Regions from separate parts of the Afipia sp. GW822-FHT04G07 genome, predicted to be linked through region 1. Evidence: predicted binding sites of a transcription regulator. Region 1 holds the regulator's gene; the other holds the start of a gene.
What was found. The regulator LexA, encoded in region 1, represses DNA repair genes until DNA is damaged. The targets are predictions, from matches to a motif close to TGTTCNNNNTGTGTTCNG.

Region 1 (15,471 bases):
CGCCGTGATCGGCCCGGCGCTCGGAGTGACCGACAATGACCGCGCTCGCGCCCGCATCGGCCAGCATCTCGGCTGAAATATCGCCCGTATGAGCGCCGGAGGCCGCCGGGTGGCAATCCTGCGCGCCGATCGCAACCTTCGATCCGGACACAACGGCGGTGGCGGTGAACAGCAGCGTCGCCGGCGGACAGATCAGGAGATCGGCCCTGCCCTTCAGATCGCCCGCACCCTGCCAGATCGACGCCAGTTCGTTCATTGAGGCTTTCAGGCCGTTCATTTTCCAGTTCCCGGCGATCAGGGGGCGGCGCTTGTCGGTCATGATTGATCTCGCGTGACGGTGGGTTGATTTGCGCTAGCAGAGGCCTTCCGCCGACGCCAGTTCCGCAGGCGGGGTTTCCACACGGCGGCCCCGATGGATAAGGGCTTTTTCCAAAAACCGGTTCCGCTTTCGGGATCATACCGTTAACCGCGCTGAAGCGTCGCCGTCAGCATGGTTGCTAGGGAACCGGCACCCCTTTATATGTCGGCGAAACAACGCGGTAACGCCTCCGGCGAGCCGCCACCCCTCCTCCTGAACATCAAGTTGGTCCCATGCTCCGAGGAATGCGCAAAGCCTCATCGAATTGGCTCGGCAAGACGGTGATGTCCGTCATGTTCGGCGTGCTGATCGTCAGTTTCGGCGTCTGGGGCATTGCCGACATCTTCAAGGGATTCGGACAGTCGTCGCTCGCCAAGATCGGCAGCACCGAAATCACCACTGAACAATTCCGCAATCTGTTCACCGACAAGGTGCAGCAAATCGGACGCCGTTTCGGCCGGCCGCTCACCATGGAGCAGGCGCGCAACTTCGGCCTCGACCGCCAGGTGCTTCAGGAAGTCATCGCCGACGCAGCCCTCGACGAAGACGCCCGCCGCCTGGGCCTTGGACAATCGGACGCCGACGTGGCGCGCATGATTTCCAACGACCCGAATTTCAAGGGCGTCGATGGCAAGTTCGATCAGGAGCGCTTCGTGCAGACTATCCGCCAGTTCGGCTATACCGAGCAGCGCTATGTCTCCGAGCAGCGCCGCCGCCTGCTGCGCAACCAGATCACCAGCACGGTGGTCTCTGGACTTGAGCCGACCAAGACCCAGCTTGACGCACTGGTCCGCTTCCAGAACGAACAGCGCTCGGCCGACTACCTGCGGCTGACCTCGGCTCAGGCCGGCACCATCGCGCCTCCCTCGCCCGAGGCACTGGCCGCCTATTTCGAAGACCGCAAGCAGTTGTTCAGGGCACCGGAGTTTCGCAAGATCGCCGTGCTGACGTTGACGCCGGACGACCTTGCGAAGTGGATCAACGTCAGCGACGACGACGCCAAGAAGATTTTTGAACAGCGCAAAGAGCGTTACGCGACGCCGGAACGCCGGCAGGTGTTCCAGATTCCGTTCCCGAACGCCGACGAGGCGAAAGCCGCGCGCGACCGCATCGCCGCCGGAACGTCGTTCGAGGACATCGCCAAGGAGCGCAATCTCACCCCAAGCGACATCGACCTCGGCAACGTGACGCGGGCCGCCATCAGCGATGCCGCGATCGCGGATGCCGCTTTCGGACTCACACCGGACTCCGTCAGTCAGCCGGTCAAGGGCACGCTGGTCACCGCGCTGCTGAAGGTCACGAAAGTCGAGCCCGGCACCAACCCGACCTATGACAGCGTAGCGGCGACGATCAAGCGCGAGATCGCGCTGGAGCGCGCGCGGGCGCAGTTGCAGGACCTGCACAACAAGATCGAGGACGAGCGCGGCGGCGGATCGAACATCGCCGAAGCGGCTCAGAAACTCGGGCTCAAGGCCGTCACCATCGAAGCTGTCGACCGCTCCGGCCGCGGGCTCGACGGCAAGCCGGTGACAGGCCTGCCGCAAGGCATCGACATCACGACACCTGCCTTTGCCAGCAACATCGGCGTCGAGAACGAGCCGGTCCAGTACAACGGCGGCGAACTCTGGTTCGACGTCCTCGGCATCACGCCGTCGCGCGACCGGCCGCTCGACGAAGTGAAGGAACAGGTCGAGACACGCTGGCGCGACGAACAGGTCTCGACCCGTCTTCGCACCAAGGCCGCCGAGATCGTCGAGAAACTGAACAAGGGCGCCGCGTTCGACGCGGAAGCGACTGCTGCCGGCGTCAAAGTCGAAAAGGCCACCCTCTTCCGGCGCGACGCGGACCCGAAGAACGTGCCCGAACGGCTAGTCGCAGCCGCGTTCCGCACGCCGAAGGACGGCGTGGGACAGGTCGAAGGCAACGGCGCCAGCGAGTGGATCGTGTTCAAGGTCACCGACGTGGTCGTGCCGCCGGTCGATCTCGCATCCGATGACGTGAAGAAGCTGAAGGAAAATCTCCAGCGCGCGGAAATGGAAGAGCAGATCGCCGCCTATGTCGCCAAGCTGGAGGCCGAGATCGGCGTCACGATCAACCAGAACGCGTTTGCAGTCGCGACAGGTGCGGCGGCCGCCGCTCAATAGTAAGCTCATCGGCGAACGTCACATCAGGCAAGCCTCGATTATGGACAATCTGAAAGCGATCATCGGAAAAGCCGCCACCGGCGCGGCCCTGTCGCGCGACGAGGCGGCGACCGCGTTCGACCGCATGATGTCCGGCGAAGCGACGCCGTCGCAGATGGGCGGCCTGCTGATGGCGCTGCGCGTGCGCGGCGAAACCATCGACGAGATCACCGGTGCGGTCTCCGCCATGCGCGCCAAGATGCTGACCGTGAAAGCGCCGGCTGACGCGGTTGATATCGTCGGCACCGGCGGCGACGGATCGGGCTCGGTCAATGTCTCGACCTGCGCGTCGTTCATTCTGGCAGGCGCCGGCGTGCCGGTCGCCAAGCACGGCAACCGCGCGCTGTCGTCGAAATCAGGCTCCGCCGATGCGCTGGCCGCACTGGGCGTCAAGATCGACATCACGCCCGCAGAGGTCGGCCGCTGCATCGCCGAGGCGGGAATCGGTTTCATGTTCGCGCCGACGCATCATCCGGCGATGAAGAACGTCGGACCCACGCGCGTCGAACTTGCCACCCGCACCATTTTCAATCTGCTGGGACCGCTCTCCAATCCCGCTGGCGTCAAACGGCAGATGGTCGGCGTATTCTCGAAACAGTGGGTGCAGCCGCTGGCGCAGGTGCTGAAAAATCTCGGCGCGGAATCGGTTTGGGTCGTGCACGGCTCGGACGGCCTCGACGAGATCACCCTCACCGGCCCGACCTTTGTCGCAGCCCTCGAGAACGGCAACATCCGCACCTTCGAGGTTGCGCCCGAGGACGGCGGACTGCCGCACGCCACGGCTGAGGAACTCAGAGGCGGCGACGCCGAAGCCAACGCCAAGGCGCTGCGCGATGTGCTCGAAGGCAAGCGGGGCGCGTATCGCAATGTCGCGCTCCTGAACGCCGCCGCAGCACTCGTGGTCGCGGGCAAGGCAAAGGACCTCAAGGAAGGCGTTGCGCTCGGTACCAAGGCGCTGGACACTGGCGCGGCTCTCGACAGGCTGAAGCGCCTTGTCGCAGTCTCCAATGCTTGAGGAGCAACTGCCCTTGTCCGATATCCTCGACAAGATTGAAACCTACAAGCGCGAGGAAATCGCCGCAGCGAAGCGTGCGCTTCCGCTCGCCGAAATCGAGGCGCGTGCGAAGGCCGCTCCCGCGCCGCGCGGCTTCGTCAACGCCATCCGCGAAAAACATGCCCGCGGCGATTACGCGCTGATCGCGGAGATCAAGAAGGCCTCGCCGTCGAAGGGGCTCATTCGCGCGGATTTCGATCCGCCAGTTCTGGCGAAAGCCTATGAGGCCGGCGGCGCAGCATGTCTCTCGGTACTGACGGACACGCCGTCGTTCCAGGGCTCGCTCGCGTTCATGGTCGCAGCACGCGCAGCGGTCTCGCTGCCGGTGCTGCGCAAGGATTTCATGTACGACACCTATCAGGTGGCCGAGGCCCGCGCGCACGGCGCAGACTGCATCCTGATCATCATGGCCGCGCTCGACGATGCCGCGGCGAAGGATATCGAGGACGCGGCGTTCGCCCATGGCATGGACGTGCTGCTCGAAGTTCACAATCGCGAAGAACTCGATCGCGCGCTGACGCTGCGTTCGCCCCTGCTCGGCGTCAACAACCGCAACCTGCGCACATTCGAGACGACACTCGCCACCAGCGAAGAACTCGCGCCGCTGATTCCGAAGGATCGCATCAGCGTCGGTGAAAGCGGGATTTTCGCGCCTCAGGATCTTGCACGCCTCGAAAAGGTCGGCATGTCGACCTTTCTCGTCGGCGAAAGCCTGATGCGGCAGGCCGACGTCGCGGCCGCCACGCGCACGCTGCTCGCGCGCGACGGCGCGCAGCGCGCCACCGGGACGCGCTGACGTGGCCAAAAAATCCAGGACAAAGTCAAAGACAAAAGCAGGCTCCGCCCTCACCCACATCGACGCCAAGGGCGAGGCCCGCATGGTGGATGTTTCGGCAAAGCCCGACACCGAGCGCGTGGCGGTGGCCGAGGGCCATGTCGTCATGACCCGCAAGACGCTCGATCTGATCGTGAAGGGCAACGCCACCAAGGGCGACGTGCTCGGCACCGCGCGCGTCGCCGGAATCATGGCGGCGAAGCGCACCTCCGATCTCATTCCGCTCTGTCATCCGCTGGCGCTCTCGAAAGTCACTATCGACATCACGCCCGACACCAAGCTGCCCGGCTGCCGCGTGCGCGCGACGGTGAAGGTCAAGGGCCCCACCGGCGTGGAGATGGAAGCGCTGACCGCCGTGTCGGTGGCGTGTCTCACGATCTACGACATGGTGAAGGCCGTCGAGCGCGGCATTCATGTCGAAGGCGTTCGCCTCGTCGAGAAAAAGGGCGGCAAGTCCGGCCATTATCTCGCCGACTACTAGTGGTCCGGTTTTAACATTCGCACCCCGTTTCAGCAGGCCTTTATGCGAATGTTAAAACCAAAGGACCACTAGCAAATATAGACTTCGAGTGGAGTTTCGGATTTGACATTCGCTTTGCGTACTCGCTGCGGGGTGGAAGCGAATGTCAAATCCACTCCACTCGTAAGGAGCGTCCCATGGCGCTGATGCCGGTCGCCGAAGCCTATGCCGCCGTCCTCAAGGACGCAGCCGCGCTTCCCGAAGAAATGGCCGCGCTGAACGACGCGTTTCATCGCACGCTGTCCCGTGACATCGCAGCATTGCGCACCCAGCCGCCGGCCGACATGTCGGCGATGGACGGATATGCGGTTCGCGCCGCCGATGCTGTTTCGGGCGCACGCCTGAAAGTCATTGGCGAAGTCGCCGCCGGCCGCCCGTTCAATGCGACCGTCGGCGCGGAACAAGCCGCGCGCATTTTCACCGGCGGCGTGATCCCGGCCGGGACCGACGCCGTGATCATTCAGGAAGACACCGCGCGCGACGGCGACACCGTGATCGTGAACGAGGCCATCGCGGCGGGAAAAAACATCCGGCCGGCGGGCATCGATTTCCGCGAAGGCGAAACAGGGCTGCGGCGAGGATCGCTCCTGACCGATCGTGCGCTTGCGCTGGCCGCGAGCATGAATCATCCGCAACTGCCGGTGCATCGTCGCCCAAGAGTCGCGATCCTCGCGACCGGGGATGAACTGGTCGTGCCGGGCACAAAGCCCGCGCCGGGCCAGATCGTCCACAGCAACGTGTTCGCGCTGATCGCGCTCGCGCGCAACGAAGGCGCGGACCCCATCGATCTCGGCATCGCGCGCGATACACTCGAGTCGACAACCGACGCCATCCGGCGTGCGCGCGATCTCGGCGTCGATGTTCTTGTGACCACCGGCGGCGCTTCCGTCGGCGACCATGATCTCGTTCAGACTGCGCTGAAAGCCGAAGGCGTCGACATGGCTTTCTGGAAAATCGCGCTGCGGCCCGGAAAGCCGATGATGCACGGACGCCTCGGGCCGATGCGCGTGCTCGGCCTGCCCGGCAACCCGGTGTCATCCTATGTCTGCGCCTTCCTGTTTCTGGTGCCGCTCATCCGCGCGCTGTCGGGACGAACCCAGGTCGATCATGTCCTGGAGCGGGCCGTGCTGGGGCGCGAGCTGCCAGCCAACGACAAGCGGCAGGATCATCTGCGGGCAAGGGTTACAACCGGCGGCGACGGCGTGCCCGTCGCAACCTCGGTAGGCCCTCAGGACAGTTCTCTGGTGGGCAATCTGGCGGCGGCGGATGCGCTCATCGTCCGCCCACCCTTCGCACCAGCGGCCCCTGCCGGCTCGCCCTGCACGATCCTCCGGCTTCCCAACTAAAGCTCCCCGTCGTTGACGTGAAATTAAGGGGTTGCGGAACACATATGGAACAGATAGTGTTCGTTCATGATTTGTTTCGAGTGACTCGCAACTCCTGATTGGCCGTCCAACGGCCCGTATCCAGAGAGGCGCGGCATCGGAGCAAAGGCGATCGGGGACCAGATAGATGCTGACACGCAAACAATACGAGCTTCTGCGCTTTATCAACGAGCGGCTGAAGGAAGCTGGTGTTCCGCCCTCGTTCGACGAAATGAAGGACGCGCTGGACTTGCGCTCCAAGTCCGGCATCCACCGGCTGATCACGGCTCTTGAGGAACGCGGCTTCATCCGCAGGCTCGCCAACCGTGCCCGCGCGATTGAAGTCATCAAACTGCCGGAGCTTGGGAATTCGGGTGCCGGCGGCAACGGCCGTCGCGGCTTCACCCCCAGTGTCATCGAGGGCAACCTCGGCAAGGTCCGCAGCAGCGGCTCCGCCGGCCACGAGGACGATACGAACTTCCCGGTTTCCGTGCCGGTCATGGGACGGATCGCGGCCGGTACGCCCATCGAGGCGCTCCAGACCCGCAGCCACACCATCAGCCTGCCGCCCGACATGCTCGGGTCGGGCGAACACTACGCCCTCGAAGTGCGCGGCGATTCCATGATGGAAGCCGGTATTCTCGACGGCGACACCGTGCTGATCCAGCGCAACGACAGCGCCGACACTGGCGACATCGTGGTCGCGCTGATCGACGAGGAAGAAGCCACACTGAAGCGTTTCCGGCGACGCGGCGCATCCATTGCGCTTGAGCCTGCCAACTCGGCCTATGAAGTCCGGATCCTGCCGCCCAACCGCGTGCGCATTCAGGGCAAGCTGATCGGTCTGCTCCGGAAGTATTGAGCCTCGAGAATTAATCGTCCGGCTGGAGGTCGCTTTCGGCGGGCGTCGCATCGACGGAGCGCGCCGGGACATTCGGCCGAGACGCTGGAGCCTGTGGCTCATCCTCCGCAACTGCCGCAGACCAAGGGCGATCGACGCCGCGCGGCCTGATGGCTGTGACGGCATAGCCTTCGGCGGTCTTGCGCAAGGCGAGCGTCCCGCGCCTGCGCAGCGTGTCCTGATCCAGCACCGTGGCCGCGCAACCGGCCGGTGGTTGCCGCAACGTCACGATCACGGCGGCGCGCGCACAGTCGTCCGCGAAAGCTCCAGGTTTCAGCGTGAGAGCGACGGTGGCGCCGCCTTCCGCCTGCACCACGCATCCCGCATTGTCGCAGGACACACCATCTACCAGCGACGGATCGGCCGCCGTGCGGGTATCGGCATCGGCGGCGAGCCATTCGCGCGACAGGAAAGCATCCTTGCCGGTGCGCATCAGGCGCAGCCTGCCATCCTTGCCGCGTACCCCGACGGTGTGCCCATCGCCAGCCACGAGAATATCCGGCTGCGGTGTTGTCAGCGCCCACGCCGTTGCGAGCACGATCAGCCCCGCTCCTACCCAGCGCAGCGGCGTCCGCAACAGACCGAGCACGATGATGCCCGCGCTCATTACCGCCAATGGCCCGGTCCCGAACGCCGCAAGCCGCCCGATGGCGCCCGGCAATGCCGCGACCCATTGCGCCACCGCCATCATCCAGCCGATGCCGACATCCATCAGCCGCCAGAACACGCCGTCGAAGCCGAACGGCATGGCGAGCAGCCCCAACAATCCGGCCGGCATCACCAGCACCGAGACAACCGGCATCGCCGCGAGATTGGCCAGCACCCCGTAGGGCGTCACGCGATGAAAGTGAAATGCCGCGTAAGGCATCGTCGCAAATCCCGCGACCAGCGACGCCAGCGCCAGCATCGTGATCTCGCGGCCGCCCCACAACGCGGCGCGCGCCACCTGCGTATTGTCCGGCGACGCGAACAGGTTCGGCATCCCGAGTTGGACCAGCGCCACGAGTCCGAGCGTCGCCGCGAACGACATCTGGAAACTCGGATGCACCAGCGCCTCCGGTGCGATCAGCAGCACGATCATCGCCGCCACCGCAAGCGTGCGGAACGTGATGGCGCGGCGGTCCACCATCACCGCGATCAGCACCACCGCCGTCATGAAGAACGATCGTTGCGTCGCAACCTCCGCGCCCGACAACAGCAGATAGAACAACGCCGCGACGAAGGCCGCCGCCGCCGACCATTTCTTGATCGGGAACGTCACCGTTAATCCGGGAAACAGCGCGAGCAGCGCACGCACCGCGAAGAACACGACGCCCGCCACCACCGCCATGTGATAGCCGGAGATCGACAGCACATGGCCAAGCCCGGAGATAAACATGGCGTCGTTCACCGGCGTGGAAATCGCGTCGCGGCGTCCGGTGAGCAGCGCCGTTGCAATGGCGCGTGAATCGCCGGTGAGGACGCTGCGAATCCGCGCGTCGATTGCATCGCGCATCCCCTGCATCGTCGCGGCATAACGCAGATATGTGCCGCCGCTGCGCGGCGCCTCGATGGTCTTGATCGCGCCCATCGCGAATCCGGATGCGCCGATCCCGGCGAAATACATGTCGCGGCCAAAATCGTAACTGCCGGGGCGCAGCGGCGACAGCGGCGGCAGTAGCCGCGCCTTCAGCTCAACAAAACTGCCGACCGCAGGCGCAGTGCCTTTCTTGACCGACAGCCGCACACGTTCGAGTTTGATTTCGCTGCGCGGAGCTTCCATCTCTTCCACGCGCAGTACGAAGCGATCGGTGCGCTCGCGCTCATCGCGGGTTTCGACAAAGCCCTTCATCGTCACGGCGAACATCGGACGCGCCAGCACGCCATGCGCGACCCGGGCGGTCTTGAGCGCGGCCGTCGCGAAGCCCGCGGCGAGCGCGGCCAGCATTACCACCGCCGGAAACATCGGGTGCCTACGCGCGAGGAACGCGGCGATGCAGAGGACGGCTGCAGTCACGGCGGCAACGGACGCGACCGGCTCGCGATCCGCTGCGAAATACGCCGCGATTCCTGTGCCGAACGCGACCGGCACCCAGGGCAGCAACCGCCCCGGTCCCGCTTCGGCGCGCAACCAGCTTTTCAGGATACCGATCCACGACGACCAGAGACCCGCGCCGCTTTCGGCGGCTGAGCCGGCCTGCGCAGCACCCCGCGGCGGCCAGGTGGTCACCCGGCCTTGTGTGCGCCGCTGATCGTTGTCCCGGCTGGCCATCGCGCCGCCCCGCCCGCGCGTCCCCGCGATCGGATGCTACCTGACGGTGCATCAAAAGGGACAGCGGAACGGATGCAGAATGCGCGACTATATCTTCACGCTTCGGATGCAACCTTGGCCCAGGTGTCGCGCAATCCAACGGTGCGGTTGAACACCAGCTTGCCGGGCGTGGAGTCGCGGTCGCGGCAGAAGTATCCCTGCCGCTCGAACTGCATCGTGCCGGGATCGTTCGCGCCGGCCAGCGACGGTTCGACCATCGCCGTCACGACCTCGAGCGAGTCCGGATTGATCTGTGACGCGAAGTTGGCGGCGTCGGGCTGCTGCGCCGAGAACAGAAGATTGTAGAGCCTCACCTCAGCCGGCACTGCGTCCGACGCGGCGACCCAGTGGATCGTCCCCTTCACCTTGCGGCCGTCGGGCGCGTTGCCGCCCCGGGTTTCTGGGTCGTAGGTGCAGCGCAGTTCGATCACTTCGCCCGCGGCATTCTTGATGACGTCGCGGCAGGTGATGAAATAGCCGTAGCGCAGCCTCACCTCTTTGCCCGGTGCAAGCCGGAAAAACTTTTTTACCGGCGTTTCCATGAAGTCGTCGTGCTCGATGTAAATTTCACGCCCGAACGGAATCTGCCGCGATCCCAATGCCGGCACCTCCGGATGATTGACGGCGTCGAGATGTTCGACCTGCCCTTCCGGATAATTTTCGATCACCACCTTGAGCGGACGCAGCACGGCCATGCGGCGCGGCGCGCTCTTGTTGAGCGTCTCGCGGACCACGAAGTCGAACATGCCGATGTCCACGGTGCTGTTCGCCTTGGCGACACCGATCCGCTTCACGAATTCACGCAGCGCTTCCGCCGGCACGCCACGTCGCTGCAAACCCGCAAGCGTCGGCATGCGCGGATCGTCCCAGCCGGTGACATGCCCGCCACGCACCAGTTCCGTCAGCACGCGCTTGGACAGCAGCGTGTGGGTGACATTGAGACGCGCGAATTCGTACTGCCGCGGGCGCGACGGCACCGGAAGATTCTCGATGAACCAGTCGTAGAGCGGCCGATGATCGGCGAATTCCAGCGTGCAGATCGAATGGGTGACGTGCTCGATGGCGTCGGACTGGCCATGCGCGAAATCGTAGCTCGGATAGATTGTCCACGCCCCCCCGGTGCGCGGATGATGCGCGTGCAGGATGCGATAGAGCACGGGATCGCGCAGGTTGATGTTGCCTGACGTCATGTCGATCTTGGCGCGCAGTACGCGCGCGCCGTTCGGAAATTCGCCGGCGCGCATCCGCGTGAACAGGTCGAGATTTTCCGCAACGCTCCGCTCGCGGAACGGGCTGTTCTGTCCGGGCTCGGTCAGCGTGCCGCGCGTCAGCCGGATTTCCTCCTGCGACTGATCGTCGACATAGGCCTTCCCGGAGCGGATCAAATCCTGCGCCCAGCCATAAAGCTGCTCGAAATAGTCCGACGCGAAATGCAGGTGCGTGCCCCAGTCGAAGCCGAGCCAGCGCACGTCGCGCTCGATCGCATCGATGTATTCCTGTTCTTCCTTGGTCGGATTGGTGTCGTCGAAGCGCAGGCTGCAATGCCCGCCGAATTCCTCGGCAATTCCGAAGTTCAGGCAGATCGATTTCGCATGGCCGAGATGCAGGTATCCGTTCGGCTCCGGCGGAAAGCGCGTCACCACGCCGGCGTGCTTCCCGGCGGCAAGATCCGCAGCGACAATGTCGCGGATGAAGTCGCCGCCCGCGTCCGAACCCGATTCGTCAGTCATTGAAACCCTTTCAAGTTGGCGTCTATGTGCCAAATCCGGGCGGCCCCGCCAAGGCCAAATGGCGTTCCCGTGACCGGCGGCACCCGGCGAAAGTCCATTTAATTCGTCGCAATTCGCTTTGAGACACTGCGCCACCGGTGTGATACACGGCCCGCCAACACTTTCCCGAGGCTCCTGAACGCTGCCATGACCAAACCCGTCGTTACCCGCTTTGCGCCCTCACCGACCGGCTTCCTCCATATTGGCGGAGGACGCACCGCGCTGTTCAACTGGCTTTACGCACGCGGACGGGGCGGGAAGATGCTGCTGCGGATCGAGGATACCGACCGCGAGCGCTCCACTGAGCCTGCCATCGCCGCGATCATCGACGGCCTCAAATGGCTCGGCATCACATGGGACGGCGAGACGGTCTTTCAGTTTGCCCGCGCCGCGCGGCACCGCGAAATCGCCGAGCAGTTGCTCGCGGAGGGCAAGGCGTATCATTGCTACGCGACGCCAGAGGAACTCACCCAGATGCGCGAGGCCGCCAAGGCCGAAGGACGCGCCATGCGCTACGACGGGCGCTGGCGCGACCGCGATCCCTCGGAAGCGCCCGCCGGCGTCAAGCCGGTGATCCGGCTGAAAGCGCCGCAGACCGGCGAGACCGTGATCGAGGATCAGGTGCAGGGCCGCGTGGTCTGGCAGAACGAGAACTTCGACGATCTCGTGCTGCTGCGCTCCGACGGCAACCCGACCTATATGCTCGCCGTGGTGGTCGATGATCACGACATGGACGTCACGCATGTCATTCGTGGCGACGACCATCTGATCAATGCCGCCCGCCAGAAGCATATCTACGACGCGCTCGGATGGGACGTGCCTGTCATGTCTCACATTCCGTTGATCCACGGCCCGGACGGCTCGAAGCTTTCCAAGCGTCACGGCGCCCTCGGCGTCGATGCCTATCGCGCCATGGGATACCTGCCCGAGGCGCTGCGGAACTATCTGGTGCGGCTAGGCTGGAGCCACGGCGATCAGGAGATTTTCTCGACCGACGAAATGATCAAGGAGTTCGATCTGCCGGCGATCGGGCGTTCGGCCGCGCGGTTCGATTTCGCCAAGCTCGAAAATCTCAATGGTCACTACATCCGCACGACGGACGACAAGACGCTGCTGGCGAGCTTCGAGGATGTGCTGCAATTCGTGCCCGGCGGGGCGGCGATCAAAGCCAAGCTGAATGACACTACCCGCGCCCAGTTGCTGGCTGCCATGCCGGGCTTGAAGGAGCGCGCCAAGACTCTCCTGGAATTGATCGACAGCTCTCATTTTATCTTTGCCGATCGGCCGCTTGAGCTTGAACCAAAAGCGGCGGCGGTGATGACGCCGGAGACGCGCCAACTGATCGGGAAACTGAAAGCTGCGCTGGAAACAGTCAGCCCGTGGGCAGCCGATACCACCGAAGCCGCCATGCGCAGCTTTGCCGAAGAAAATAATCTCAAACTCGGGGCGGTCGCCCAGCCGTTACGTGTCGCCCTGACCGGCAGGACCACCTCTCCCGGCATATTCGACGTCCTGGCCGTGCTGGGACGGGAAACCTGTCTGGAACGCCTGCAAGATCAGGCCCTCGCATAGCCGGGGCGCATGCAAGGCAGCCCCAACTTTGGGCGGATATTGCCTATCTTGCAGCGCACACTGCAATGAGCTACCCATTTGGGCCACACTTCTGGAACAAAGCGCTTGCGTCCCCATATACATGGCGTTCGTGAGCCTCGCTTGCCCTGCGCAACACTGTCACCGGGGACTTTACGATGGATGCAAAGACGAACACCAAGAAGGCAACGCTGACGGTTGAAGGAAAGACCGTCGATTTCCCCGTCTTGAGCGGCAGCGTGGGGCCCGATGTCATCGACATCAGCAAGCTCTACGCCCAGACCGGCATGTTCACTTACGATCCCGGTTTTACGTCGACGGGCAGTTGCGACTCCAAGATCACCTACATCGATGGCGACGCCGGCATTCTGATGTACCGCGGTTATCCCATCGAGCAGCTCGCCGAAAAAGGCGACTTCCTCGAAACCTGCTATCTGCTGCTCTACGGTGAGCTTCCGACCAAGGCGCAAAAGGAAGACTTCGACTATCGCGTGACGCATCACACGATGGTGCACGAGCAGATGGCCCGCTTCTTCCAGGGCTTCCGCCGCGACGCGCATCCGATGGCCGTTATGGTCGCATCGGTCGGCGCTCTCGCCGCCTTCTATAATGACTCCACCGACATTTCCGATCCCAAGCAGCGCATGATCGCCTCCATGCGCATGATCGCGAAGATCCCGACGCTGGCCGCGATGGCCTTCAAGTACAATGTCGGCCAGCCCTTCGTTTATCCGAAGAACTCGCTCTCCTTCGCCGAGAACTTCCTCAACATGTGCTTCGCCGTGCCGTGCGAGGAGTACAAGATCAATCCGGTGCTGGCCGAAGCGCTGGACAAGATCTTCATCCTGCATGCCGATCACGAGCAGAACGCCTCGACATCGACCGTGCGCATCGCCGGCTCATCAGGCGCCAACCCGTTCGCCTGTATCGCCGCCGGCATCGCCTGCCTGTGGGGACCGGCGCACGGCGGCGCCAACGAAGCGGCATTGCAGATGCTCGCCGACATCGGCAGCGTCGAGAACATTCCGGACTTCATCGCCAAGGTGAAGGACAAGAACAGCAACGTCCGCCTCATGGGCTTCGGTCACCGCGTCTACAAGAACTACGATCCGCGCGCCAAGATCATGCAGCAGATGTGCCACAAGGTGCTGAAGGAGACGGGTCACGCCAACGACCCGCTGCTCCCGATCGCGCTCGAGCTCGAAAAGATCGCACTGAGCGATCCGTACTTCATCGACCGCAAGCTGTACCCGAACGTCGATTTCTATTCAGGCATCACCCTGAAGGCGATGGGCTTCCCCACCTCGATGTTCACCGTGCTGTTCGCGGTTGCCCGCACCGTCGGCTGGATCAGCCAGTGGAGCGAAATGATCCAGGACCCGCAGCAGAAGATCGGCCGTCCGCGCCAGCTTTATTCGGGCGCCACGTCGCGCGACTACGTCGGAATCGACAAGCGCAAGTAAGCGGAACAATTCGCAGAAAAAGGCCGGTGCAAGAAAGCACCGGCCTTTTTGTTTGAAGGCAACTTGGAAAATAGGTGCTTTCGGCTATTTTTGATGCGCTGATCTATTCCGAAAACCGGTTCCCACTTTTCGGGATCATGCGCATTGTGGCGATCACGCCGTCCGCCGCCAGCTCGCTCGGCCGCTTGCCGCCGGTGGACATGATCTCTTCCAGACGCGCGAAAGCATCCACCTGCCGCTGACGCGCGGGCGTATCGGCCAGAATATCGCGCAACGCCGGCGCGAGATTCTCCGCTGTGAAATCCTGTTGCAGGAACTCGGGAATGACATTCTCGCCGAGAATAAGATTGGCCAGGATGATCGACGAGGTCTGGATCACGCGGCGCGCGACGAAGGCCTCGATTTCCGTAACGCGATAGGCCGTCACCATCGGCACGCCGGCGAGCGCCAATTCAAGCGTCACTGTCCCCGACTTCGCCAGAGCCGCGCGCGCGTTGCGGAACGCCGCCCTCTTATCGCTGTCGCTGACCACGATCCTCGCCGGCACCGGCCAGCTTTCGGCAGCCGCACGGACACTGTCCAGCAATCCGGGCGTGGTCGGCAGCACCGGCTCGAAGGTTACGCCCTGCGCGCGCAACAGCCGCAACGTCTCGCCGAAGATCGCCATGTTGCGTCTGATCTCGCTGCGGCGGCTTCCGGGCAACACCACAAGCACCGGCGGCGCCGTGACGCGGCGCGCGAGTTCTTCCGCATTCGGCCGCAGCGCGTCGAGGTCTTCCAGCAGCGGATGGCCGACATAAGAGCACGGCGGGCCGTCGAGCCTGCGGTGAACGTCCTTCTCAAACGGAAGCACCGCGAGAACCCGGTCGACATAGGCGCGCATCTTCTTCGCGCGTCCGCCTCGCCAGACCCATACGGTCGGCGGAACATAGTTCACCACAGGGATCGACGGATCGCGGGCACGAACGCGCCGCGCGACACGATGGGTGAAATCCGGGCTGTCGATCAGCACCAGAACATCGGGATGTTCCTTCAGCACCGCGTCGGTGGCATCGCGAAGACGCTTCAGGATCATCGGCAACTTCTTCGGGATCGAAGCAAAGCCGATGATCGACAGTCCCTGGACTGAAACCAGCGAGTCGAG
Region 2 (15,471 bases), 470 kb from region 1:
CGAGACCTTCGTCGCCATGCTCAAGCGTGGCGAAACGATCTATCCGCAACGCAAGAAATGAGCGCAGCGCGATCTGCTCGCGGGAGTTTGCATAAGCGCTTAGACAGTCTTGGAGGCTCGCTTCGGCCGGCGCACGGCTCTTATTTTTCCGCTCGGCCCGCCGCCGCAAAAAAGCCGATCGCCGCCGTCGGACTCAAGTCCCGAAATGCCCATTCCCGGAGGCATGGCGAGTTCCTCGATAACGTCGCCGGTTTGAGGATCGATGCGCCGCAATTCGCTGTTGTCGCCCTCCCATGTGCCGTGCCAGAGCTCGCCATCGACCCAGGTGACGCCGGTGACAAAGCGGCTCGATTCAATGGTGCGCAGGATCGCTCCCGTCTCGGGATCGACCTGATGGATTTTCTTGTCCCGATACTGCCCGACCCAGAGCGAGCCTTCGGCCCACGCCATGCCTGAATCGCCGCCGTTGCCGGGCGCCGGGATCGTCGCAAGCACGCGGCCGGATTTCGGATCGACCTTCTGGATGTTCTTTTCAAAAAGCTGAAATACATAGCGTCCGTCGAACGCTGTTCCGGCATGCGCGGGGACGTCGAGGGTCCGCACGGTCTTGCCGCTTTCGGGATCGAGGACATTCAGCCGGTCGCCGGACGCAAACCAGATGCTCTGGCCGTCAAAGGTGACGCCATGCACGGCCTCGACGCCGGGAAACGGTCCATACTCGCGAAGAATTTCGGCTGCTGCTCTTTTCATGTTTCACCTCTGTTGTTTCGATGGCTGCAACCTAGCCACCCGGCAGAGCAGCCGGGAGTAACAATGCCGTCGTGAATCCCGCCACGGGCGGTGTCATCCAGCGGCGCGCGCGCGCACGGCCGAACGATTGGACCTTGCCTGCATCGCCAAGTTCATCGAGCGCACGCTGCACGGTCCGCTGGCTGGCGCCGAGCGCCAGGGCGAGCGCCGAACTCGACCACGACTCGCCGTCGGCGAGGAATGCGAGCACCGACGCGTGTTCCTCGTCGACGGGCGTTGCCAATACGACGACATCGCGCGCGCGAAGCGGCGCGAGCGCGAACCCGTCTTTGGTCGCGGTCACGTCGGCTACCGGCCGTAGCGCCTTGCGAAGCCGTCCGATCTCGACGCGCAGCCGCGCGCGATGCGATTCATCGGCGTGCTTTGCGCGGAATGTTCGCGCAAGCAGCGCGCTCCGCGACACATCTTTCGGCCACGCTTCGGCGAGCGCGCGGGCAAGCGTGAACAACACCGGCCGCCGTGCGAGCGAGATCGTCGTGCCCGCGTGACGCACGGCATAACGGCATGCGTCCACCACCAGCGCTTTCGATGCCAGCAATGCTTCGACCTCTTCAAGCAGGAGCGGGCGCACCTCGCCGTGTGCAATGAGCCGTGCCGCGGGCGTGCTCAGGACACGTGAGGCGCTTTCGACCTCCGCCAGAAGCGACGGGATACGGGCGTCGCGTGCCGCACGTCCGGCGCGTGCGAGCGAGGCGTACGCGTCCTTGGTCCGAAGTCGCCGCATCGCGATCCCGGCCACGACCAGTTCGTGCGCGGCCCGCCATGCGGGCGGAAAGGGCGCCGGATCGAGCTTGGCGAGCGCGCGCTCCGCCTCGTCGAGGCGTCCGATCAGGAGAAGGCGCCTGACTTCAAGATGCCGCGCATGGGCGGCATTCACCCAGTCGTTGTGTTTCTCGAGGGCCATGCGGGCCGCTTCGAGCGGCTTGGTGGGCCAGCCGAGATCCCGCGAGACCAGCGCAATCTCGGCCTCGGCGACGACGCACCTCGCGCGGGCCACGGCTTCCTTCGGCCCGAAGGCACGCGCGGCCTTTTGCAGGAGGGTTCGTGCCCGGACGAGATCGCCGAGTTGCGCCATCGCGATGCCGCGAAGCGCGAGGGCAGGCGGGTCGTCGCGCAATGCAACCCTGTTCAATGCGCCGAGAGGATCACCCGACGCGAGCGCGTGGGCCGCTGCCGTGATTAGCGAGTCCATCTGAATCCCGACACACTTGTCACTCCCACTGTCCGGCGGCCCGGCCCTAATCTAACCCGCGACCGCCAGCCAGCAAGCCGTATTGGGATCGAACGGCGGGGCGATGACGCCGATGGAGAACAGATCATGACGACAGGCAAGAACGAAATGAACACACCACCAATCGTGTCGCCGCAGGAGTGGGAGGCCGCGCGTGAGCAGCTTCTCGTCAAGGAGAAGGCCCAACTGCGCGCGCGTGATGCGCTGGCCGCCGAGCGCCGGCGGATGCCGTGGATGGCGGTGGAAAAGACCTACACGTTCGATGGCCCGAACGGCAAAGTGAGCCTGCTCGATCTGTTTAATGGCCGCCGCCAGCTCATCGTCTACCGCGCCTTCTTCGAGCCCGGCGTGCACGGCTGGCCGGAACATGCCTGCATCGGCTGTTCACTGGGGGCCGACCAGGTTTCCAACCCCGTCCATCTGAACGCGCGCGATACGACCCTCGTCTATGCCTCGCGCGCACCGCAGGCCGACATCAAGCGCCTGAAGGCGCGGATGGGCTGGGAGAAAATCCCATGGGTCACCATCACCGACAGTTTCGACGCCGACTTCGGTGTGGACGAGTGGCACGGCCACAACGCCTTCATTCGCGACGGCGAGCGCATTTTCCGCACCTACCTCATCAACAGCCGCGGCGATGAGGCGATGGGCACCGTCTGGAGCTACCTCGACATGACCGCGCTCGGACGTCAGGAGGTGTGGGAGGACTCACCGAAGGGCTATCCGCAGGAGCGGCCATACAAGTGGTGGAACTGGAACGACAGTTACGTCGCCGGCGCAGCGCCTGATCCGAAGTGGATCGCGGTGTCGGATGCCGGAGAGGAAGCGTTCCGGAAAAAAGACGGCGGTGCGCAGACATGAGCGCCGCCTGTTCAGGCGCACCGGACGGCGGGCCGGTGCCCGGCAACGCAGGCGCGTTCCGCGCGGCCGAGTGGCTGAGTCTCGCGGCAGCGCCGACCTTCGCCATCATGGCGCTGCTGACAGGTGTTCTCGGTGAAGGGATGCCAGCGATGCTGTGCTCGAGCGGACAAGGCGCGTCGCCGCTCGACGGCATGGCCGCGATGTATATGCTGATGAGCGCATTCCATGTGACGCCCTGGCTGAAACTGATCTCGGCCCGGCGTAACGAGGGCCGCGTCAGCGCTTGAGCAACTCATAGACAACGGGGTTATCGGCGCACGCGCCGAAGCCGCATTCCAGCAGCGTCGATATCACGTTCAATGCGACAAGCCCGATGACGAGCCAGACTGCGACGCGCGCAAACGCTCCCGCTGAAGCCGCAGGCTCGCTATTGTTTTTGTCGAACTGGCTGTCGAACAGCAGGATGGCTGACAGCATCACGATGGCGGCGACAAATCCCAGCAACGCCCACGTATAGTAGTGATAGCCGAATATCGCGGAGCCGTAGCCGGAATCCCCCGGCATGATGTGAAGCAGAACCTGTCGGGTCGATACCACCGCGCCGATGACGGCGGCGAACAGCGACAGCGCATAGTGGCTGGGCCGCGGCCCGAAGCGAATGTTCAGGATCGGCCCGATGGCCAGTGCTGCGAACATGACGCGCTGAAGGAGGCACAGCGGGCAGGGCAGTTCATTCAGCAGCAACTGTGCTGCGAATGCCGCCGCAAGGAGGCCCGCCACCGCATAGAGGCTGAGTGCGTTGAGGCTGATCGCGCGCGCTGGGGTCATGATGTGCCTCAGAACGACAGCTTCAAGGCATCGGTCGCGTGATGCAGAAAGGTGGCCACGCACGCGATGAGCACGGCGGCGGACAAGGCCAGCGCGAGGGATCGCGAACCGCGCCATGCGACGAGCATCACGATCGCGATCGTCAGAAACAATGCGGTAAATTCCATCCTCACCCCCGGGCAGCCGACCACTTACCCTATGACAGATTCGGTGGTCGGCGAGCGGCGGTTCAGGCAATGACGGCCATTAGCCGGGCGGTGAGCAAGGAGCGCCCACGATTCCGTCGCCAAAACTATCCCTTCACATAGGCCGCCAGCTTTTCGAGCGTTTGCATGCCGAGTTCGACCGCGCCGAATTTCGTAACCGCATTGCGCGCTTCGACCGATGGGAAAATCGAGCGCATCGTCAGGAGCGTCCGGCTTGTGCCCAAAGCCTCAAAAGTGACAGTGACGTCGAAGGCGCGAGGATCGTCGTCGATGTCCGAGTCGTGGCGATAGGCGAGGCGCTCTGCCGGTTTGATCTCACGGTAGGCAATGCGGTTCGGATAGTCCGTGCCGTCCGGTCCGTGCATGGTGAAGCGAAACAGGCCACCGACGCGAAGGTCCATCGCGTGCACCGTGATGGTGAAGCCGTTCGGGCCGTACCACGTCTTCAAAGCCTCGGTGTCGGTGAAGGCACGGAACAGCGCCGCCGGAGCGGCGTCGAATTCGCGTTCCATCGTGATGGTGGGCTGGTCTTCCGGCGCGCTCGCCTTGACCTTGAGAGTTGTCGTCATGTGTCCGTTTCCTTTGGCTGGATGTCTTTCAGATACAGATCGAGCTTGCCGAAGCTCTCCTCCCAGAACCGCCGATACTGATCGAGCCATTCCGTGACGTCCTTCAGCGCCTTGGGCTCCAGCCGGCAGGGCCGCCACTGGGCGTCGCGGCTGCGCGCGACAAGGCCTGCGCTCTCCAGAACTTTCAGGTGCTGGGAGACGGCCGGGAGGCTCATGGCGAATGGCTTTGCCAGTTCCAGAACCGAGGTTTCGCCGAGCGCAAGGCGCGCAAGGATCGCGCGCCGCGTGGGATCGGCGAGAGCCTTGAAAGTGCCGCTCAGAGCATCGCTGGGCATGGTCATCTCTTATTTAAGTAGATGCTTAAATACAACCAGGCAGGCCGGCCGTCAAGCCGGAAACAGCCTCTGAAGCACCGACGCGGCCCGCCGCTTTACAGGCCGAAATGTTCATGATTTGTTCCGATGTAAAATCGGAGTGCGTATCATGTCCGAGCAGCTTCTATTGCCGCGATTTGAAAGTCCCCTGGAGCCGACCGACAATCTGTTCCTGGCGTTCGTCCCGCCCATCACGAGCGTCCCCGCGATCGATGAGCGGATTCAGCAATGTCGCAGGGATCACGGGCTAAGCGGCAAGGCGCTTGCGTCGTCATGTCTTCATGTCTCGCTGCACAGTCTCGGCAAGTACAACGGTGTGCCGCCCGGGCTTGTGGATACGACGCATGCGGCGGCGGCTGCCGTGTCCATACCGCCGTTCGAGGTGCGTTTCGATCATGCGTTGAGTTTCCATAACAGGAGAGCAAGGAGGCCGTTCGTGTTGCGCGCGTGCGGAGACATGGCCGCGTTGACCGCATTTCACCGGAGCTTGGGTGAGGTCATGACAAAAGCCGGGCTGGGACGCTGGGTGACGCGGCATTTCACGCCGCACATGACCTTGCTTTACGATCAGCGCATTGTTGAAGAGCGCGCGATCGAAACATTGGGGTGGACCGTGACGGAGTTCGTGCTCGTGCACAGCCTTGTGGGGCAGGGCAGGCACATACACCTCGCGCGCTGGCCGTTGCGTGGCTAAAGTTCGGTTCGTGAATTTACCTGAGGATACGCCTTGCCCATCACAATCTACGGCATCAAGAACTGCGACACGATGAAGAAGGCCCGCGCGTGGCTGGACAAGCATCGCATCGACTACAGCTTTCACGATTACAAGACGGCGGGCATCGACAAGGAGCGTCTTGAGAAGTGGAGCGCGAAGGTCGGTTGGGAGACGCTGCTGAACAAGGCCGGCACCACGTTCCGGAAACTTCCCGACGTCGAGAAAGAAAATCTCACCGAGAGGAAGGCGATGGCGCTGATGCTGGCCCAGCCGTCGATGATCAAGCGTCCCGTTCTCGAGACCGGCGGCAAGCTGCTGGTCGGCTTCAAGCCGGACATTTACGAGACGTCGATCAAGCGGTGAGTTGATGCGTCGGAGCGGGTTTGAACTCCGCGGAGGGGTTCCGCATCACGAGAGCGTGGAAGGAGGTCTGCGGAGTATGGATTTTGCTTGAGGGGTGCGGCATTCTGGCGCACGTTCCGCGGACGCACGTTTTACCGCCGCCCCTCGCAGGATACCGTCAATGACCGTGACCACCGCCTCGTCAGTACCGGCCTCAACGCGATCGCCCTGGTACAGCATTCTCTATATTCAGGTGTTGATCGCCATCGCGCTCGGCGTCCTGATCGGCCATTTCTATCCGAACACTGGCAAGGCGCTGAAGCCGCTCGGGGACGGCTTCATCTCGCTGATCAAGATGATGATCGCACCGGTCATCTTCTGCACGGTCGTGCACGGCATTTCCTCGATGGGCGATCTCAAGCGTGTTGGCCGCGTGGGACTCAAGGCGCTGCTTTATTTCGAAGTCGTGTCGACCATCGCGCTGCTGGTCGGCCTGCTTGTCGGTGAAATCATCCAGCCCGGCAGCGGCTTCAACATCGATCCTGCGACGCTCGATCCGAAAGCGGTCGCGACCTACGTCCACAAGGCGAGTGAAGACGGCATCGTCGCGCACCTGATGGCGATCATTCCGGAAAGCTTCATCGGCGCGCTCGCCAAGGGCGATCTGTTGCAGGTGCTGCTGGTGTCGATCCTGTCCGGTTTCGCGATTGCCTTTCTGGGACCGGCCGGCGAGCCCATCGCGCACGCCATCGATATGGCTGCGAAGGTTTTCTTCGGCGTAATCCGTATCATCGTGCGCGCTGCGCCGATCGGTGCTTTCGGTGCGATGGCTTTTACGGTGGGCGCTTACGGTCTCGGCGCGTTGTGGAATCTGGCAGCGCTGATCGGCACGTTCTACTTCACCAGCGTTCTTTTCGTCCTGCTGGTGCTGGGCGGCATCGCGCGGTTCTCGGGATTCTCCATCCTGCGATTCATCGCCTATATCAAGGATGAGCTTTTGATCGTGCTCGGCACCAGTTCATCCGAAACGGTGCTGCCCAACATGATCAAGAAGATGGAGCGGCTCGGCGCGTCGCGCGGTGTCGTCGGCCTCGTGATCCCGACCGGCTACAGCTTCAATCTCGACGGCACCAACATCTACATGACGCTGGCGACGCTGTTCCTTGCACAGGCCACCAATACGCATCTCACGATCTGGCAGGAGCTTGGCATTCTCGGTGTCGCGATCGTCACGTCGAAAGGCGCATCGGGCGTCACCGGCGCAGGCTTCATCACGCTGGCGGCGACGCTTGCGATCGTGCCGGATATTCCGATCGCGTCGCTGGCGATCCTGGTCGGCATCGACAAGTTCATGAGCGAGTGCCGCGCCCTGACCAACCTGATCGGAAACGGCGTCGCCACCGTCGTCATTAGCCGATGGGAAGGTGAACTCGACAAGGACAAGCTGCACGAGGCGATGGCGCATCCCATCGAGATCGGCGAGGAGATGGAGCATACCCGCGCGGCGGCCTGAACCGCTTCGCGGGCTCACGCTGCCCTAGACGAACTCGATCGCATCGCCGGGCGCGATGCGGCCGGGGGGCTTGTGGAACAGATCCTGATTGATGACGGCGCGAAGTTTGTAGCTCGGCTCCACGTCGTTCGCGCGCATCAGGTTGCGGATTTCAAAGCCGCCGTCATCGCTGATCGTCTTCAGTGAAGCGATGATCCAGTCGACGCCTGCTCCGTTCGAGAAGGGCATCAGGAGGCGCTCGTAATCCACCTTGCGGCCGTACAGGTCGTTGACCTGCGAGATGCTGAAGACGGGAAGTCGTTGCCGGACACATTCCTGGTAGATAGGCATGACCGCGGGAGCGAGTTTGGCGCCGAGATATTCATCGAGATAACGGCCTTTGCCGGTTGTCCCGTAAGCATTCGACATGCGCGTGCCGTCGCTGTCGATCACAAAGCGGAGTGCATCGCCGGCGCCCTTGACAACGATGTAGACGAGATCGTCGCGTTCTTCGGCAAGACGGTCGGGTTGATAGGCGTCGAACGTCGGCAGACGTTCGTGCCTGGCATAAAGCCGCAGCCAGTAATTCAGGAGCTCGCGCTGCTTGATAGATTTTACGATCGCCGGGGCTGCGCTTAAAAAATCCATCGCTGAAATCCCAAAATGAAATAGCTAAAAATTCATTGCCAGCAATCTTCCGTCTTGGGTTGAAATTTTCAGTGAAAGCCGAATCAAGCCCGGAAACAGGCTTAACGGATCGTTTCCGGAGCGGCGCAAAGCGGCTGGCGCGAGCTTGGGCAGTGGCGTCTATTATACTTTTTGCAGATTACGCACGTTCCGCTGGGCAGCATTGCACCTTGCGCAACGCTTACAATTCGCTGCATATTCTCGCCCGAGCTGTCGGTCCTTGCGAGGTTTTCCCTGAAAATCTTGAGGGTACGGCTGCCAAAAACGGTCACACGCGAGCGCTCGCGTGAAGGCTGACAGGGGGAATTCGCTTGTCTGATGAGTTTATTCTTGAAACCCACGGATTGACGAAAGAATTCGCGGGTTTTGTGGCCGTGAGTGACGTCAATCTGCGGGTGCGGCGGGGGAGTATTCACGCTCTGATCGGCCCGAACGGCGCCGGGAAGACCACGTGCTTCAACCTGTTGACCAAGTTCCTGAAGCCGACGCGCGGCCAGATTCTCTATAAGGGGCAGGATATTACGGCAATGGCGCCGGCCGATGTGGCCCGGCTTGGCCTGGTCCGGTCGTTCCAGATTTCAGCGGTGTTTCCGCACCTCACGGCGCTGGAGAACGTGCGCGTCGCCTTGCAGCGTCAGCACGGCAACTCGTTTGACTTCTGGCGGTCGAAGTCCGTGCTGGATCGTTTCAACGACCGCGCGCGGGATCTGCTCGACGATGTCGGGCTGAGCGAATTCGCCAACACGCCCGCGGTGGAAATGCCCTACGGGCGCAAGCGCGCGCTGGAAATCGCGACCACGCTGGCGCTCGATCCCGAAATGATGCTGCTGGATGAGCCGATGGCGGGCATGGGCCATGAGGACATCGACAAGGTCGCGGCGCTGATCAAGCGGATTTCGCAGAAGTATACGATCCTGATGGTCGAGCATAACCTGAACGTCGTCGCCAACTTGTCCGACACCATTACTGTCCTGACGCGCGGCAAGGTCCTCGCGGAAGGTGACTACGCCACGCTCTCGAAGCATCCGCAGGTCAAGGAAGCCTATCTGGGAGCGGGCCATGAATAATCCCGCCATGACCATGAATAATCCCGCCATGAACAGCGTCGCAGGCTCTCCGGTTCTCGCTGTCAAGAATCTGGAAGCGTGGTACGGCGAATCCCACATCCTTCACGGCATCGATTTCGATGTGCGCCCCGGTGAGGTCGTCACGCTGCTCGGCCGCAACGGCGCCGGCAAGACCTCGACGCTCAAGTCGGTGATGGGAATTATCGGCAAGCGCACCGGCTCGGTGTCGTTCGAGGGCCAGGAAATCATCCGCATGTCGTCGGACAGGATCGCACGTCTCGGCGTGGCGTTCTGTCCGGAAGAGCGGGGCATTTTCGCCAGCCTCGACGTCAAGGAAAACCTGTTGCTGCCGCCGATCATTCGCGGCGGCGGCATGTCGCTCGACCAGATCTTCGATTTGTTCCCGAATCTCAAGGAACGCCTCGGCAGCCAGGGCACGAAATTGTCCGGCGGCGAACAGCAGATGCTGGCCATCGCACGCATCCTGCGCACCGGCGCGCGGTTCCTGATGCTGGACGAGCCGACCGAAGGTCTTGCCCCGGTCATCATTCAGCAGATCGGCAAGATGATCGCGCGGCTGAAAGCGGAAGGCTTCACGATCCTGCTGGTCGAGCAGAACTTCCGTTTCGCCGCGACCGTTGCCGATCGCTTCTACATCGTCGAGCACGGCAAGATCATCGACACGTTCGCAAACTCGGAACTCCAGGCCAACATGGAGAGACTGCACACCTATCTCGGCGTGTGAGCCGCTATCAAGACCAGTTATCGAGTAACAACAAACGCCGCTAACAGGCGGCATCCAGGAGGAAGACAATGAAGAAAACGATTTCAACGCTGATGCTGGGCACCGCGCTGGTGCTTGGTGCGGCCACCGGCGCTTTCGCGCAGGACAAGAACGTCAAGATCGGCGTGTTGAGCGATCAGTCAGGCCTTTATGCGGATATTGGCGGCCCGGGCTCGGTCCTGGCAGCCCAGATGGCTGTTGAAGATTCCGGCCTGAACAAGAAGGGCTGGAAAATCGAAGTCGTCGCCGGCGACCACCAGAACAAGCCGGACATCGGCGTCAGCGTCGCGCGTCAGTGGATTGACGTAGACAAGGTCGATGTCATTTCCGACGTTCCCACATCGTCGGTCGCGCTTGCGGTCAACAATCTGGTGAAAGAGAAGAACATTATCTTCCTGAATTCGGGTGCAGGCACCTCGGATCTGTCGAACGCCCAGTGCTCGCCGAACACGATTCACTGGACCTACGACACCTATATGCTCGCCCACGGAACGGGTTCGGCGCTGACGAAGGCCGGCGGCGATACGTGGTTTTTCCTGACGGCAGACTATGCATTCGGCTCCGCGCTCGAGCGTGACACGACTGCGGCAGTGACGGCGCTGGGCGGCAAGGTGGTTGGCGGCGTTCGTCACCCGCTGAACTCGTCTGACTTCTCGTCATTCCTGCTTCAGGCACAGTCGTCGAAGGCCAAGGTGATCGGCCTTGCCAACGCGGGCGGCGATACCATCAACGCCATCAAGCAAGCGTCCGAGTTCGGCATCGTCAAGGGAGGGCAGAAGCTCGCCGGGCTGCTGATGTTCATCTCTGACGTGCATGCTCTCGGTCTGAACGTCGCGCAGGGTCTGAACATGACCGAAACCTTTTATTGGGATTTGAATGACGGAACGCGCGCGTTCTCGAAGCGCTTTGCCGAGCGCATGAAGAACAAGGCAATGCCGACCATGGTGCAGGCCGGCGTGTATTCTTCCATCATCCACTATCTGAAGGTCCTGGAGAAGGAAGGCGGCAATTCGCATGACGGCGCAAAGATCGTCGCTGCGATGAAGGGAATGCCGGTTGATGATCCGCTGTTCGGCAAGGGCTCGATCCAGCCGAACGGCCGCAATCTGCACCCGGCCTACCTGTTCGAGGTGAAGTCGCCTGCCGAATCCAAGGGACCTTGGGATTACTACAAGACGGTCGCCACGATTCCCGCCGATCAGGCGTTCACGCCGCTCGACAAGAGCACCTGTGCGCTTCTGAAGAAGTAATCGCGATCGCCCGGCGGCTTCACGCCGCCGGGCATCCATTCAACACGGTTTAGTGCGCGCGAGAGAATACGATGCAAGCCCTGTACGCCCAGCTTCTGGTCGGATTGATCAACGGCTCGTTCTACGCGCTGCTCAGCCTTGGGTTGGCCGTGATCTTCGGCATGCTCAACATCATCAACTTCGCGCACGGCGCGCTCTACATGATGGGCGCGTTCGTCGCGTACTTCCTGCTGAACCTTGCGGGCATCAACTACTGGTGGGCGTTGATCCTGGCGCCGATCATTGTCGGCGGTTTCGGCATCCTGCTCGAGCGCACGATGCTGCAATGGCTGACCGGCCTCGATCATCTGTACGGTTTGCTGCTGACGTTCGGCATGGCGCTGGTCATTCAGGGCGTGTTCCAGAATTATTTCGGATCGTCCGGGTTGCCCTATGCCATTCCCGATCTTCTCAAGGGCGGCGTCAATCTCGGCTTCATGTACCTGCCGATCTATCGCGGCTGGGTCGTGATCTTCTCGCTGATCGTCTGCATCGCGACCTGGTACATGATCGAGCGGACGCGGCTTGGCGCATACCTGCGCGCCGCGACGGAAAATCCGACGCTGGTGCGCGCCTTCGGCATCAACGTGCCGCGCATGATCACGCTGACCTACGGCCTCGGCGTCGGCCTTGCGGCGCTGGCCGGTGTGCTGTCCGCGCCGATCAACCAGGTGCGCCCGCTGATGGGCGCGGATCTCATCATCGTCGTGTTCGCGGTCGTCGTGATCGGCGGCATGGGATCGATCATGGGCTCGATCATCACTGGCTTCACGCTCGGGGTGATCGAGGGTCTGACCAAGTATTTCTATCCCGAGGCATCCAACACCGTGGTCTTCGTGCTGATGGTGCTGGTGCTGCTTGTGAAGCCAACGGGACTGACGGGACGGGCGAACTGACATGGCAACAATCACCGACAACGCCGTTCCCGTGAAGGGCCGCACCGCCGACGAGATGATCGCCTTCGTCATCATGGCGGGGTTGCTGGCCATCGTGCCGCTGACGGGCATCTATCCTTACTTCGTGATGCAGGCATTGTGCTTTGCGCTGTTCGCCTGCGCTTTCAATCTTCTGATCGGTTACAGCGGCCTGCTGTCGTTCGGTCACGCCATGTTCCTCGGCACGGCGGGCTACGTGACCGCGCATGCGCTGAAGGTCTGGGGCGTGTCGCCCGAGATCGGTATCATTCTGGGTGTCGTTGCTTCATGCGCGCTGAGCGTCATCACCGGACTGATCGCCATCCGCCGGCAGGGCATCTACTTCGCGATGATCACGCTGGCGTTGTCGCAGTTGCTGTTCTTCATCTACCTTCAGACGCCCTTCACCCACGGCGAAGACGGCATCCAGGGCATTCCGCAGGGCATGATGTTCGGCATCTTCGACCTGTCGAAGGCGACGACGCTCTATTACGTGGTCCTCGTGATCTTCCTGCTCGGCTTCCTGCTGATCTACCGGGCCATCAACTCGCCGTTCGGCGAAGTCCTCAAATCGATCCGCGAGAACGAGCAGCGCGCCATCTCGCTCGGCTACAAGACCGACCAGTACAAGTTCCTGGCTTATGTCCTCTCCGGCAGCCTGGCGGGTCTTGCCGGTGCGGTGAAGGTGTTCGTGGCGCAGAACGCCTCGCTGACCGACGTGCATTGGACCATGTCCGGCGAAGTCGTGCTGATGACGCTGGTCGGCGGGCTCGGCACCGTCTTCGGTCCCGTGGTCGGGGCCTTCGTGATCATCGCCATGCAGCAGTATCTGGCGGGCTTCGGGCAGTGGGTCACCGTGATCCAGGGTGCGATCTTCGTGATCTGCGTGCTGACCTTCCGCCGCGGCGTCATCGGCGAAATCGCTCATTTCTTCAAGCGATCGCTGTAACCCCAAGATCTTCCTGACCTTCTTCCCCGGATAAACCAGTGGATGACCGGCGCTTTGACGCTGGTCTTCCACTGTTGGCCCGCGAAACGGTTTATGACAGATAAGTGACATCTGCTGTCATGCCGGAGAACGATGATGCTTGGCTGGTTTCGTAGGTTGCTACCGAGGGAGGAACGGTTCTTCGATCTGTTCGCCCGGCACTCCCAATCGGTCGTGCTGGGTGCGGAGGCGCTCGAAGGGATGTTGCGCGGCGGCGAGGAAACGCCGGTCTATTGCCAGCGCGTCAATCAGTTCGAGAACGACGCCGATCAGATCACCCGTGAAGTGCTCACGGCGGTACGGCGGACTTTCATCACGCCGTTCGATCGCGGCGACATCAAGAACCTGATCACCGCGATGGACGACGCGATCGACCAGATGCAGCAGACGGCGAAGGCCGTCATGCTGTTCGAGGTGCGGATTTTCGAGCCGCCGATGCGCGAGATCGGCAGCATTCTCGTGCAGTGCGCAAACCTCGTCGGCCGCGCGTTGCCGCTGATGCAGGCGATGGGCGAGAACGTCACGACGCTGACGGCGCTGACCGAGGAAATCACGCGGCTGGAAGGCCGCGTCGACGACCTGAACGACATCGGTCTCAAGGAACTGTTCATCAAGCACCGCGACGGCAACACGATGGACTTCGTGGTCGGCGCTGAAATCTACAAGCATCTGGAAAAGGTCGCCGATCGCTTCGACGACGTGGCGAACGAAATCAACAGCATCGTGATCGAACAAGTTTAAGGTCAGGATCGCACAGTGGACGCCTCGCTCGCTTTCCCAATCCTGGTCGGGTTGATCATCGTCGCGCTGCTGTTCGATTTTCTGAACGGGTTGCACGACGCCGCCAACTCCATCGCGACAATCGTGTCGACCCGTGTGCTGCGTCCGCAATACGCGGTGGCGTGGGCGGCGTTCTTCAACTTCATTGCGTTCGCGGTATTCGGCCTTCACGTCGCGCAGACTATCGGCACCGGCATCATTCACCCCGAGGTGATCGACGCGCAGGTGATTTTTGCCGCGCTGATCGGTGCGATCGTCTGGAATCTGGTGACCTGGGGGCTCGGCATGCCCTCCAGCAGTTCTCACGCGCTGATCGGCGGATTGCTCGGCGCGGGCATGGCCAAGGCCGGACTTTCGGTCGCCGTGTGGGGCGGCCTGTCGAAGACGCTGCTTGCCATCGTGCTGTCGCCGCTGGTCGGCTTTCTGCTGGCGCTGGTGCTGACGGCCATCGTGTCATGGGCCTCGGTGCGGTCGACGCCGTTCGCCGTCGATCGCGCGTTCCGGATTCTGCAGTTCGTTTCGGCTTCGATGTATTCGCTCGGTCACGGCGGCAACGACGCGCAGAAGACCATGGGGATCATCGCGGTGCTGCTGTACTCGCAGGGCCATCTCGGCTCCGAATTCAGTGTGCCGTTCTGGGTGGTGCTGTCGTGTCAGGCGGCGATGGCGCTAGGCACACTGATGGGCGGCTGGCGCATCGTACGCACCATGGGGCTGCGCATCACCAAGCTCAATCCGATGCAGGGATTCTGTGCGGAGACCGGCGGAGCGGTGACGCTGTTCATGGCGACGTGGCTCGGCGTGCCGGTGTCCACCACGCACACCATCACCGGCGCCATCGTCGGCGTCGGCACGGCCCGCCGCGCCTCCGCCGTACGCTGGAACGTGGCGAGCTCCATTGTGTGGGCGTGGATCTTCACGATCCCGGCCGCGGCGCTGGTCGCCGCCGCGACCTACTATGCGGTGACGCTGGCTGGCTGGCGCTGACGCGCGTTGGGCGTTACGCGACGACCTTGAGGCCGATGATTCCCGCCACGATCAGTCCGATGCAGACGAGCCTTACAACGGCGGCCGGTTCGCCCAGCAGCCAGATGCCGAGCAGGGCGGTTCCCACCGTGCCGATGCCGGTCCAGACCGCGTAAGCAGTGCCGACAGGCAAGGTCTTGAGCGAGAGGCCGAGCAGGGCGACGCTCGCGATCATGCTGCCGACGGTCAGTACGGTCGGCATCAGTTTCGTGAAACCATCGGTGTATTTCAGGCCGATGGCCCAGCCAATTTCAAGCAAACCCGCAACGAACAGCATTGTCCAAGCCATGGCTTAGAACCTCCATAGCAGGGCCGTCCCTGCGGATATGTCTGTGAAACGAGGCCGTCCTCGCGATTTGAATATGGCTCAAGTCATTGAAGGATGCAAGTGCATGGACTTCTGAATCTCCCTTGATCCTGCCGCGTTTCCCTGCCACACGCTCGCCATCATGTCCGACACCGCCATCGCCGCCGAGTCGCCGCCGCTCACGCCGCTTGCCGAAGAAGT

Region 2: a site for LexA is predicted at 4,949-4,966, ahead of AC1RKJ_RS03350 (2'-5' RNA ligase family protein). Genes of this name have one in related genera too.

Annotation. Positions count from the first base shown of each region.
Region 1 covers NZ_JBXAMP010000001.1:208,242-223,712, reverse strand. Annotated here, with positions in the region: gene tpiA (triose-phosphate isomerase) at 1-319, opposite strand, end outside; gene AC1RKJ_RS01070 (peptidylprolyl isomerase) at 604-2,502, shown strand; gene trpD (anthranilate phosphoribosyltransferase) at 2,543-3,556, shown strand; gene trpC (indole-3-glycerol phosphate synthase TrpC) at 3,570-4,391, shown strand; gene moaC (cyclic pyranopterin monophosphate synthase MoaC) at 4,393-4,911, shown strand; gene AC1RKJ_RS01050 (molybdopterin molybdotransferase MoeA) at 5,088-6,296, shown strand; gene lexA (transcriptional repressor LexA) at 6,463-7,176, shown strand; gene AC1RKJ_RS01040 (ComEC/Rec2 family competence protein) at 7,187-9,466, opposite strand; gene AC1RKJ_RS01035 (glutamine--tRNA ligase/YqeY domain fusion protein) at 9,562-11,235, opposite strand; gene gltX (glutamate--tRNA ligase) at 11,422-12,846, shown strand; gene gltA (citrate synthase) at 13,023-14,327, shown strand; gene lpxB (lipid-A-disaccharide synthase) at 14,431-15,471, opposite strand, start outside.
Region 2 covers NZ_JBXAMP010000001.1:680,861-696,331, reverse strand. Annotated here, with positions in the region: gene AC1RKJ_RS03395 (YdeI/OmpD-associated family protein) at 1-61, shown strand, start outside; gene AC1RKJ_RS03390 (Vgb family protein) at 100-750, opposite strand; gene AC1RKJ_RS03385 (helix-turn-helix domain-containing protein) at 782-2,002, opposite strand; gene AC1RKJ_RS03380 (DUF899 domain-containing protein) at 2,129-2,902, shown strand; gene AC1RKJ_RS03375 (hypothetical protein) at 2,899-3,189, shown strand; gene AC1RKJ_RS03370 (disulfide bond formation protein B) at 3,179-3,730, opposite strand; gene AC1RKJ_RS03365 (DUF5993 family protein) at 3,739-3,897, opposite strand; gene AC1RKJ_RS03360 (SRPBCC family protein) at 4,023-4,505, opposite strand; gene AC1RKJ_RS03355 (ArsR/SmtB family transcription factor) at 4,502-4,840, opposite strand; gene AC1RKJ_RS03350 (2'-5' RNA ligase family protein) at 4,989-5,573, shown strand; gene AC1RKJ_RS03345 (ArsC family reductase) at 5,607-5,957, shown strand; gene AC1RKJ_RS03340 (dicarboxylate/amino acid:cation symporter) at 6,118-7,449, shown strand; gene AC1RKJ_RS03335 (PAS domain-containing protein) at 7,474-8,076, opposite strand; gene AC1RKJ_RS03330 (ABC transporter ATP-binding protein) at 8,427-9,182, shown strand; gene AC1RKJ_RS03325 (ABC transporter ATP-binding protein) at 9,211-9,927, shown strand; gene AC1RKJ_RS03320 (ABC transporter substrate-binding protein) at 9,996-11,216, shown strand; gene AC1RKJ_RS03315 (branched-chain amino acid ABC transporter permease) at 11,288-12,151, shown strand; gene AC1RKJ_RS03310 (branched-chain amino acid ABC transporter permease) at 12,153-13,118, shown strand; gene AC1RKJ_RS03305 (DUF47 domain-containing protein) at 13,254-13,898, shown strand; gene AC1RKJ_RS03300 (inorganic phosphate transporter) at 13,914-14,924, shown strand; gene sugE (quaternary ammonium compound efflux SMR transporter SugE) at 14,938-15,252, opposite strand; gene AC1RKJ_RS03290 (peptide chain release factor 3) at 15,413-15,471, shown strand, end outside.